4 regions of the Methylobacterium sp. CM6246 genome follow, and region 3 is predicted to be linked to each of the others. Evidence: predicted binding sites of a transcription regulator. Region 3 holds the regulator's gene; each other region holds the start of a gene.
The links. The regulator LexA, encoded in region 3, represses DNA repair genes until DNA is damaged. The targets are predictions, from matches to a motif close to TGTTCNNNNTGTGTTCNG.
Positions count from the first base shown of each region.

Region 1: dinB (DNA polymerase IV) is a predicted target of LexA. The motif match lies at 1,333-1,350, and genes of this name have one in related genera.
Region 2: ACYQPG_RS07690 (PA0069 family radical SAM protein) is a predicted target of LexA. The motif match lies at 1,161-1,178, and genes of this name have one in related genera.
Region 4: ACYQPG_RS28665 (trna delta -isopentenylpyrophosphate transferase) is a predicted target of LexA. The motif match lies at 1,239-1,256, and genes of this name have one in related genera.

Region 1 is NZ_JBTXKY010000001.1:3,851,854-3,854,050, forward strand. Features, by position in the region: gene rimO (30S ribosomal protein S12 methylthiotransferase RimO) at 1-1,256, shown strand, start outside; gene dinB (DNA polymerase IV) at 1,374-2,197, shown strand, end outside.
Region 2 is NZ_JBTXKY010000001.1:1,537,759-1,539,955, reverse strand. Features, by position in the region: gene ACYQPG_RS07690 (PA0069 family radical SAM protein) at 23-1,138, opposite strand; gene ACYQPG_RS07685 (hypothetical protein) at 1,267-1,797, shown strand; gene ACYQPG_RS07680 (amino acid permease) at 1,937-2,197, shown strand, end outside.
Region 3 is NZ_JBTXKY010000001.1:2,943,222-2,945,418, reverse strand. Features, by position in the region: gene ACYQPG_RS14485 (biliverdin-producing heme oxygenase) at 1-248, opposite strand, end outside; gene lexA (transcriptional repressor LexA) at 569-1,288, shown strand; gene ACYQPG_RS14475 (ComEC/Rec2 family competence protein) at 1,282-2,197, opposite strand, start outside.
Region 4 is NZ_JBTXKY010000001.1:5,941,633-5,943,829, forward strand. Features, by position in the region: gene ACYQPG_RS28655 (tRNA1(Val) (adenine(37)-N6)-methyltransferase) at 1-132, shown strand, start outside; gene ACYQPG_RS28660 (hypothetical protein) at 145-456, opposite strand; gene ACYQPG_RS28665 (trna delta -isopentenylpyrophosphate transferase) at 490-1,176, opposite strand; gene ACYQPG_RS28670 (MerR family transcriptional regulator) at 1,793-2,197, shown strand, end outside; gene ACYQPG_RS28675 (carboxymuconolactone decarboxylase family protein) at 2,157-2,197, shown strand, end outside.

The DNA.
Region 1 (2,197 bases), 910 kb from region 3:
ATTCCGAGCGGATCCTCACGCACCTGCGCGCCGAGGGCTACGAGCTGGCCCGCCGCCACGACGGGGCGGACGTGGTGATCGTCAACACCTGCGGGTTCCTGGATTCGGCCAAGGCGGAATCGCTTTCGGCGATCGGCGAGGCCATGGCCGAGAACGGCCGGGTGATCGTCACCGGCTGCATGGGCGCGCAGCCGGAAGAGATCCGCGCGAAATACCCGGACCTGCTCGCCGTGACCGGGCCGCAGGCCTACGAATCCGTGGTGGCGGCGGTCCACGAGGCGGTGCCTCCGGCCCACGACCCGTTCCTCGATCTCGTCCCGCCGCAGGGGATCAAGCTCACCCCGCGCCACTACGCCTACCTGAAGATCTCGGAAGGCTGCAGCAACCGCTGCAGCTTCTGCATCATCCCGAGCTTGCGCGGGAATCTCGTCAGCCGCCCGGCCGGCGACGTGTTGCGGGAGGCCGAGAAGCTGGTCAAGGCCGGCGTGAAGGAGCTGCTGGTCGTCTCGCAGGATACCAGCGCCTACGGGGTCGACATCCGCTACGCCGAGAGCCCGTGGCGCGACCGGAGCGTGCGGGCGAAGTTCTACGACCTGACCAAGGAGCTCGGCGAGCTCGGGGCCTGGGTGCGGCTGCACTACGTCTACCCCTACCCGCACGTGGACGAGGTCATCCCGCTGATGGCCGAGGGCAAGGTGCTTCCCTACCTCGACATGCCGCTCCAGCACGCCAGCCCCTCCGTGCTCAAGCGGATGCGCCGGCCCGGCAACCAGGAGCGCCAGCTCGACCGGATCCGCAGCTGGCGGCAGACCTGCCCGGACCTCGCGATCCGCTCGACCTTCATCGTCGGCTTCCCGGGTGAGACCGAGGCCGAGTTCGAGGAGCTGCTGGCCTGGCTGCAGGAGGCCAGGCTCGAGCGCGTCGGCTGCTTCGAGTACGAGCCCGTGGCCGGCGCCACCGCCAACGCCCTGGGCGACCTCGTGCCGCCGGAGCTGAAGGCCGAGCGCAAGCGCCGGTTCATGGAGACGCAGAACGCGATCTCGCTGCGGCTCCAGCGGGCCAAGGTCGGCAAGCGGCTGGCCATGATCGTCGATTCCGTCGAGGGCGGGATCGCCAAGGGCCGGTCGAAGGCCGACGCCCCCGAGATCGACGGCAACGTCCACGCCGCGTTCCGGCGCCCGGTGCGCTCCGGCGACATCGTCACCGTGAAGATCGACCGGGCCGACGCCTACGACCTCTACGGCACCGTGACCTGATGGTCCCGGATTGCGCGCAATCCCCTGTGCGCCGTCGGATCGGAGCGGTTGACCCGGGCGTCCGGTCTGGCATGTCTGGAACATAGCAGGAACTTCAGTCCGGACCCCGAGGCTGCGATGGATCCGGAGGTCGCGCTCCGCAAGATCATCCATATCGACATGGACGCGTTCTACGCCTCCGTGGAGCAGCGCGACGATCCCGTCTTGCGCGGGCTGCCGCTCGCCGTGGGCGGCTCCCGGGAGCGCGGCGTGGTGATGGCGGCGAGCTACGAGGCGCGGCGGTTCGGCGTGCGCTCGGCCATGCCGTCGGCCACCGCCCGGCGGCTCTGCCCGGACCTGCTGTTCGTCAAGCCGCGCTTCGAGGTCTACCGGGCGGTCTCAGAGGAGATCCGGGCGGTGTTCGCCCGGCACACGCCGGTGATCGAGCCGGTCGCCCTGGACGAGGCCTATCTCGACGTCACCGAGAACCTGCTGGGCCTTCCGACCGCGACCGCGGTCGCCAAGGCGATCCGGGCCGAGATCCTGGAGCGCACCGGCCTCGTCGCCTCGGCCGGGGTCTCGTACAACAAGTTCCTGGCCAAGGTCGCCTCCGACTTCAGGAAGCCTGACGCCCTGTTCGTCATTACCCCGTCCATGGGGCCGGATTTCGTCGCCGCCCTGCCGATCGGCCGGTTCCACGGCGTCGGCCCGGTCACCGAAGCGAAGATGAAGCGGCTCGGCATCGAGACCGGGGCCGACCTGCGCGCCTGGGATCCGGACCGCCTGCGCGAGACCTTCGGGTCGGCCGGGGCCTATTATCACGCGGTCGCCCGCGGGCTCGACATGCGGCCGGTCCGCGCCCACCGGGTGCGCAAGTCGATCGGGGCGGAGACCACCTTCTCGGAGGATACGGCCGCCTTCACGATCCTGGCCGAGCGGCTCGCGCCCCTGTTCGACAAGGT
Region 2 (2,197 bases), 1.4 Mb from region 3:
GCGATCGCGGAGCCTCCGAGCTTCAGAACAGGGCAAGTTGCGCCCCGGGCTTGCGGAACGCCGCCGTGTTCAGCGCCATGCGCCCGAACGCGAAGCCGAACCGCCCGCCCGCGAGACGGACCCGCCGGCCGATCATCTCGGCATAGGCCCCCTCCCCGCGGAATCTGTGGCCGAAGCGGGGATCGTTCTCGCGGCCCCCCCGGGCCTGCGCCAGCAGCGCGAAGGCCCGGGCCCGGCGCTCGGGGTAATGCTCGGAGAACCAGTCGGAGACGAGGTCGGCGACCTCACCGGGCAGGCGCAGCAGGGCATGGCCGATGCGGCTGGCGCCATGATCGCGGGCTCTGGCGAGGATCGCCTCGATCTCGTGGTCGGTCAGGCCCGGGATGATCGGCGAGACGTTGACCATGACGGGCACGCCGGCCTCGGACAGGCGCCGCATCGCGGCCAGCCGCTTCTCCGGCCGCGGCGCTCTGGGGTCGAGCAGGCGGGCAAGGCGCGGCTCCAGCGTCGGCAGCGACACCGCCACGAGCACGAGGTTGTCCGACGCCATCTCGGCCAGGATATCGAGGTCGCGCAGAACGAGGTCGGACTTCGTGGTGATTCCGACAGGGTGGCGCGCGGCCTGCAGCACCTCCAGCACCGCCCGGGTGATCCGGTGCTCCCGCTCCACCGGCTGGTAGGGATCGGTGGCGGTCCCCAGCGCGATCGTCTCCGGCTGATAGCCGGGCGCGGCGATCTCGCGCGCGAGCAGCTTGGCGGCATCGGGCTTGACGAAGATCCGGGATTCGAAATCGAGGCCGGGCGAAAGGCCGAGCCAGGCATGGGTCGGGCGCGCGTAACAGTAGATGCAGCCGTGCTCACAGCCGCGATACGGGTTCACCGAGCGATCGAACGGGATGTCCGGCGAGGTATTGCGGGCGATGATCCGCGCGGCCCGCTCCAGGGTCACCTGCGTGCGCAGGGTGGCGGGTTCACCGGGCTCCCAATCGGGGTCCTGGAAGACCTCGCGCATCGCCGTCTCGTACCGGCCTGTCGGGTTCGCCGTGGCACCGCGGCCGCGTCGGGCCTCCGGGGGCAGCGTGCTCGATCCCAGTCGCACCGGTGCGACGGGTGTCGAGCCGTTCGGAATCGTAGACATGCGTGCCGCCCCGTGTTTCACGTGGAACATAGCGCGAACAACGCGACGCCGACGCCTTAATTTCAGGCAAACGCCCCGGCGCCCGGGCGAGACGCCGCCGCCCGGTTTACCGCCGCGCAGAATCGTCTATGGGCGCGCAGATGCTCTCCGCGGTGACCTACCTGGCCGACCCGGCCGATCCGGACGCGATCGATCGCCTCGCCGACACGCTCAGCGTGTTGGTGTCGGGCGTGGCCGGCGGTCTGGTCGGCGACGCCGTGATCGTGACCGGCCGGGAGAGCGACGCGGCGGAAGCCATCGCGGACGCGACCGGGGCAGCCCTGGTGCTCCACCGGGGCAGGGATCCCTATGGGGCCGGGGCCGCGCAGGCGCGACGGGATTGGGTGCTGTGCCTGGAAGCCGGGGACGTTCCGGCCGAAGGCTGGATCCGCACCCTCGACCGCTTCATCGGCACCGCCCGGCCGGAGACCGGCCTCGGCCGCCTCCACCGCCCCGCCTCGGGTTGGACGGGCCGGGTCGTCGGCCGGCTCGACGCGCTCATGGGCGCCCGGCAGGCCCGGGCCGGCGACGTGGTGCGGCGCGAGGCGCTGCGGGCCGGCGCGGCATTCGCCCCCCGCCTCAAGGTCCGGCCGCTCATCGCTCGCATCGATAGGCCCTGATCGACAGAATGTCGCAGCTCGACTTATCGATATTGGCGGAAAGTTTTGGAAAACTCCTGGCGCGACAGCAGAAAACTTGCTGAATAAGTGTTTGCCGGCGCATCCGGATCCACTTCGCGCCGCCGGGAGGGATGCGAAGATGGACTCCTCGGGCCTGATGGGGCGGAAGTCCGTCGACGACATCCTGGAGAGCGGCGAGGGCGAGCAGCAGCTCTCGAAATCGCTCGGGGCGCTGTCGATCACCGCGATGGGCATCGGCGCGATCATCGGCGCCGGCATCTTCGTGCTCACCGGCACGGCGGCGGCCCAATATGCCGGGCCGGGCATCATGCTGTCCTTCGTGCTCGGCGGCATCGCCTGCGCGTTCGTCGGCCTGTGCTACTCCGAGATGGCCGCGCTG
Region 3 (2,197 bases):
AAGGGCAGTCGGCGCCTGCCGTCGAGATCGGGCAGGACATGGGCGAACGCGCCATCGCGATAGACTCGATCGACGACCGCATGGAACCTGTACTGGATCTGGAGGAACAGCGCGTAGCGCTCCAGGCTCGCGAACGGCTTTGCCGCCATGATGCGCCGATCAAGCTGATCATGGGCGGCCGCGGTCGCCACTCTCAGGCGCTTCACGCGGCTGCAGGTCTCGGCGATGTCGGATGATGCGGCGTCCATGCGATCTATGTCTGTCGTCCGGGCAAGGTGCCGTGGGCAGACGTGAGCGGCCCGCCGCGCCACTCTGACCGTCCCAGCCTATGGACCATTGCGGCGATTCGGGTCACCGAGGCTGGCCCGGGTTCGTGCCGATCCGGCCAGACCGGTTCTGCCATGGCGGAGCGACCGCGTCACGGCACACAACGGCCGCATCCGCACATCGCCGATCGATCAAGCTCGGCCGATCACGCTTGCGGAACACTTGCGGAACGTTTAACGTGTTCGTGATTTGTTTCCGCGACCGCATCGAAGCGGTCCTCCAAGCCGCGAGTCCCCCGTCGATGCTCACGCGCAAGCAGCTGGACCTCCTGCGTTTCATCCAGAGCCGCATGCAGGAATGTGGCGTCCCGCCCTCGTTCGACGAGATGAAGGACGCCCTCGATCTGAAGTCCAAATCGGGCATCCACCGGCTGATCACGGCCCTCGAGGAGCGCGGCTTCCTGCGCCGCTTGCCGAACCGGGCGCGCGCCATCGAGGTGATCCGCATCCCCGAGAGCCTGTCCCAGGCGGCTGCTCCACCCGCGGAGCCCCGCCGCTTCACCCCGAGCGTGGTCGAGGGCGGGAAGTCCAAGCTGCCGGCGCAGCCGGCGACCGCCCGGATGATCGACGACGGCGGCCGCGCCATCTCGATCCCCGTGATGGGCCGGATCGCGGCCGGTACGCCGGTCTCGGCGATCCAGAACCAGAGCCACGCCATCACCATGTCGCCGGACTTCCTGGCCGGCGGCGAGCATTACGCCCTCGAGGTCCGCGGCGACTCGATGGTCGATGCCGGCATCCTGGACGGTGACCTCGTGGTGATCCGCAAGCAGGATACGGCCAATACCGGCGACATCATCGTGGCGCTGATCGACGACGAGGAGGCGACGCTCAAGCGGCTCCGCCGCCGGGGCTCCTCGATCGCCCTGGAGGCCGCCAACCCGGCCTACGAGACCCGCGTGCTCGGGCCCGACCGGGTCCAGATCCAGGGCCGGCTCGTCAGCCTCGTCCGCCGCTACTGAAGGGGTTCGGCCGGCGCGTCGCCGGGCGCGGCCTCGGAACCGGCGACGTCGGCCTCGGCCGGGATCGGCTCGGAGGGCGTTACCACTTTCGGTTGTGGGACAGGCGACGGCCGCGAAGCCGGTGATGCCCGCCAAGGCACGGTACGGCCCGTGTCGCGGGTATAGCGTGCCGTGAAGCCATTCCGGTCGGCCCGGAGCGCGACGGCGCCTCGTTCGGCGAGCACCCGGCGGTCGATCACCAGCGGCCCCGTGCAGGTGGGCGGCGCCGCGAGCCGCGAGATCAGCAGGGCCGCCCGGGCGCAGTCCTCCGTGAAGGCGCGCCGGTCGCGGACCAGGGCGACGGCGCGGCCGTCCGGCAGGCTTGCGGTGCAGCCGAGCCGGTCGCACCGTCCGACAGCCGACGAAGCCTGGATCACCGCCTTCGCCGATCGCCCGTCGCCATCCGCTTTCAGCCACTGCTCCATCACGAAGGCCGAAGGATTGCCGAGGGCCCACAGGACTCCGTCCGGTCCACGCACGGCCGCACCACCGCCCTGCCGGTCGACGTACAGGTCGAATCGCTCCGGAACGACGGCGAGGCCGAGCCCGAGCAGTGCGGGCGGCAGGGCCAGCCAGCGCAGCCGCGATACCGGCAGCGTCGCCAGCAGCAGCCCTGCCGCCAGCAGCATCAGCGCGCCGGTGCCGAAGGCCGGCAGCACCAGGACGGCCCGATTGAAGCCGGCGATCCATTCGGAGATCGCCAGCATGCCGCCCACCGCCTGTCCCATCAGCCACCAGATCGGCCGGTCCAGGGCGAAGGGATAGGCCAGGATCCCGATCACCGCCGCCGGCATCACGACCAGGGAGACCAGCGGCAGGGTCAGGGCGTTGCCGATCAGCCCGAACGGCTGGACCGTCTGGAAATGGTAG
Region 4 (2,197 bases), 3.0 Mb from region 3:
GTGCTGATCGCCGGCATCCGGGGCAGCCGCGCGGCTCCGAGCCTGCTGCCGCCGCTGGTGCTGCACGGCCCCCAAGGCTTCACGCCCGAGGCCGAGGCGCTCCACCGGGGCGCGCCCTGGCCTCGGGCGTGAAGGGCCGTCCGGTCAGGCCGCAAGGGCCGTCGGCACCGCGTCGTCGATGCCGAGAAACCGCTCGACGGCCGGCAGATCCGAGAATCCCAGAAACTCCGGGCGCAGCGGCTCGGGCAGCCCGTCGAAGTTGAGCCCCGGGAACGTGTCGGGATGCGGGTAGAGCTGCCACTCGGCCCCGGGCTCGACCGGCGGGAACAGGATCGCGACTTTCTCGTCGCCCAGGCGCACGATCCGGGTCGGGCTGTACGACAGGGTCTCGATGCTCCAGCCCCGATGATGGTCCCGGCGGGCCTTCAGGGTACGGCGGCGCGTCGTGCGATGCATGGCGGTCTCCTGCGGGTTTGAGCGTTCGAAACTTCAGGCGGCGCTGCGGCGGCCGGTGCGCTTGGGCCAGCCGAGCGCCACGAGGCGCGCCTTGGCGTAGTCGCGGACCTCGTCGCGGGTGCCGGGCGGCATCGCCGCCAGGATCGCTTGGGTGGCCCCGTCGAGCATCAGGTCGGTCACGTCGTTGATCGTCTCGGCACCGTCGATGCGGCGCTTGAGGTCGCCCTCGGCCTCGGTGACCTCGTCGAAGGGCTGGGCCTCCTCGAAATCCTCGTCCACGGCCCGGACCGTGGGCAGGTGGGCGCGGAACTCGTCGGCCTCCTCCTCGGAGTAGACCAGGCCGTGCAGTTCGATCAGCTTGAGGATGACGCGGTCCTTCCCGCGCTTCTCCGCCATGGCGTAGACGTAGGCCGCCTGCTTGCCCGAGACGCGGTAGTTCACGTTGACCAGCGCCTCGCCCATCGACCACTCGACCCGGTCGGCGGCTGGCTTCGCACCGGATTTGGCACCGGGCAGGCGCCCGGTGACCAGCAGCACGGCCTCGTCGCGCTCGGCGCGGATGATCGTCGGCGGCTCGAACACGATCCCGGCCTGGGCGGCGATCCGCTCCAACGTCTTGTGGTAGATGACCGCCGTGCCCTGCACGCGCCAGACGTTGCCCCCGAAGGGCTCCCCGTAACGCACCAGGATGTCGGCGATCTGCTTGTCGGCGGTTCGCATGCGGGGCTCGTTCCGGTGAGAGGCAACCACGTCATCCACAGCTTTCTACGGCGACGCTCTTTTGTTCCTGTTTTGTTTCATCGTATATGCGGGATCGCGGCGGCGTGCGCAAGGGTCGGGGTCTGCTGTCCGTGGAAATCAGACGGGGCTGCGTCAGTGCGTGCGGGGGCGTCGCAGGACGCATCCAGGGGCTCGGTTTGCCGCGGAGGCGGTGATGGCGCGGGCGTTTCGGATTTCGTTTCGCGGCTCAGGATGGCGACGGGTCCGGGCTCCATCACCCTGTGCCAATCCAACCGCCTCATCTCGGAGCGCCCGCGTCAGGATGCGGGGTTAGGCGGGAGAACGTTCGGGTTCGCGATGATCCTCGCCATCATCGCAAGACCAGCCTAGCAAGTACGGGCCCGGATCTGATCCGATCATGCATGGGACCAATGCTTTCGACCCGTGCCGGCTTTTGGATGGCTGCCGGCCCTTCTGGTCAGCGGCCATCTTCTGGCCGCCCGGCAACTCGAGTTCGGGGTGAGGACCAGACTGTCGTAGCCCGACCAGATTTTTTTCTTGACTTAGAGTGCGCTCAAACCCGCAGCATTCTTAGCGTCGTGATGAGAAGATATTCGTGAAGATCGGAGAACTCGCGAGGCGTTCGGGATTGTCTGCCCATACGATTCGTTACTATGAGCGGATCGGGCTACTCCCCTATGCTGACCGAGATCAGTCAAACCAGCGTGATTACGACGCGTCTATCCTAGCGTGGATCGCATTCTTAGATCGTCTCAAGACGACCGGTATGCCGATCCGGGACATGCTGCGATACGCAGCATTGCGCGAGCGTGGCGTCATCACTGAGGCTGAGCGCTGTGATTTGCTGTGGGAGCACCGCGAGTGCGTCCGCGCGCATGTGGCCGATCTGCAAGCCTGCCTTCTCGTCCTCGACACCAAGATCGCCGGCTACGCCGGCTCTGACGGGAGGACGCAGGCGTATGACACGACAACACCGCAACGGCGACGAAAGCCGGCTAGA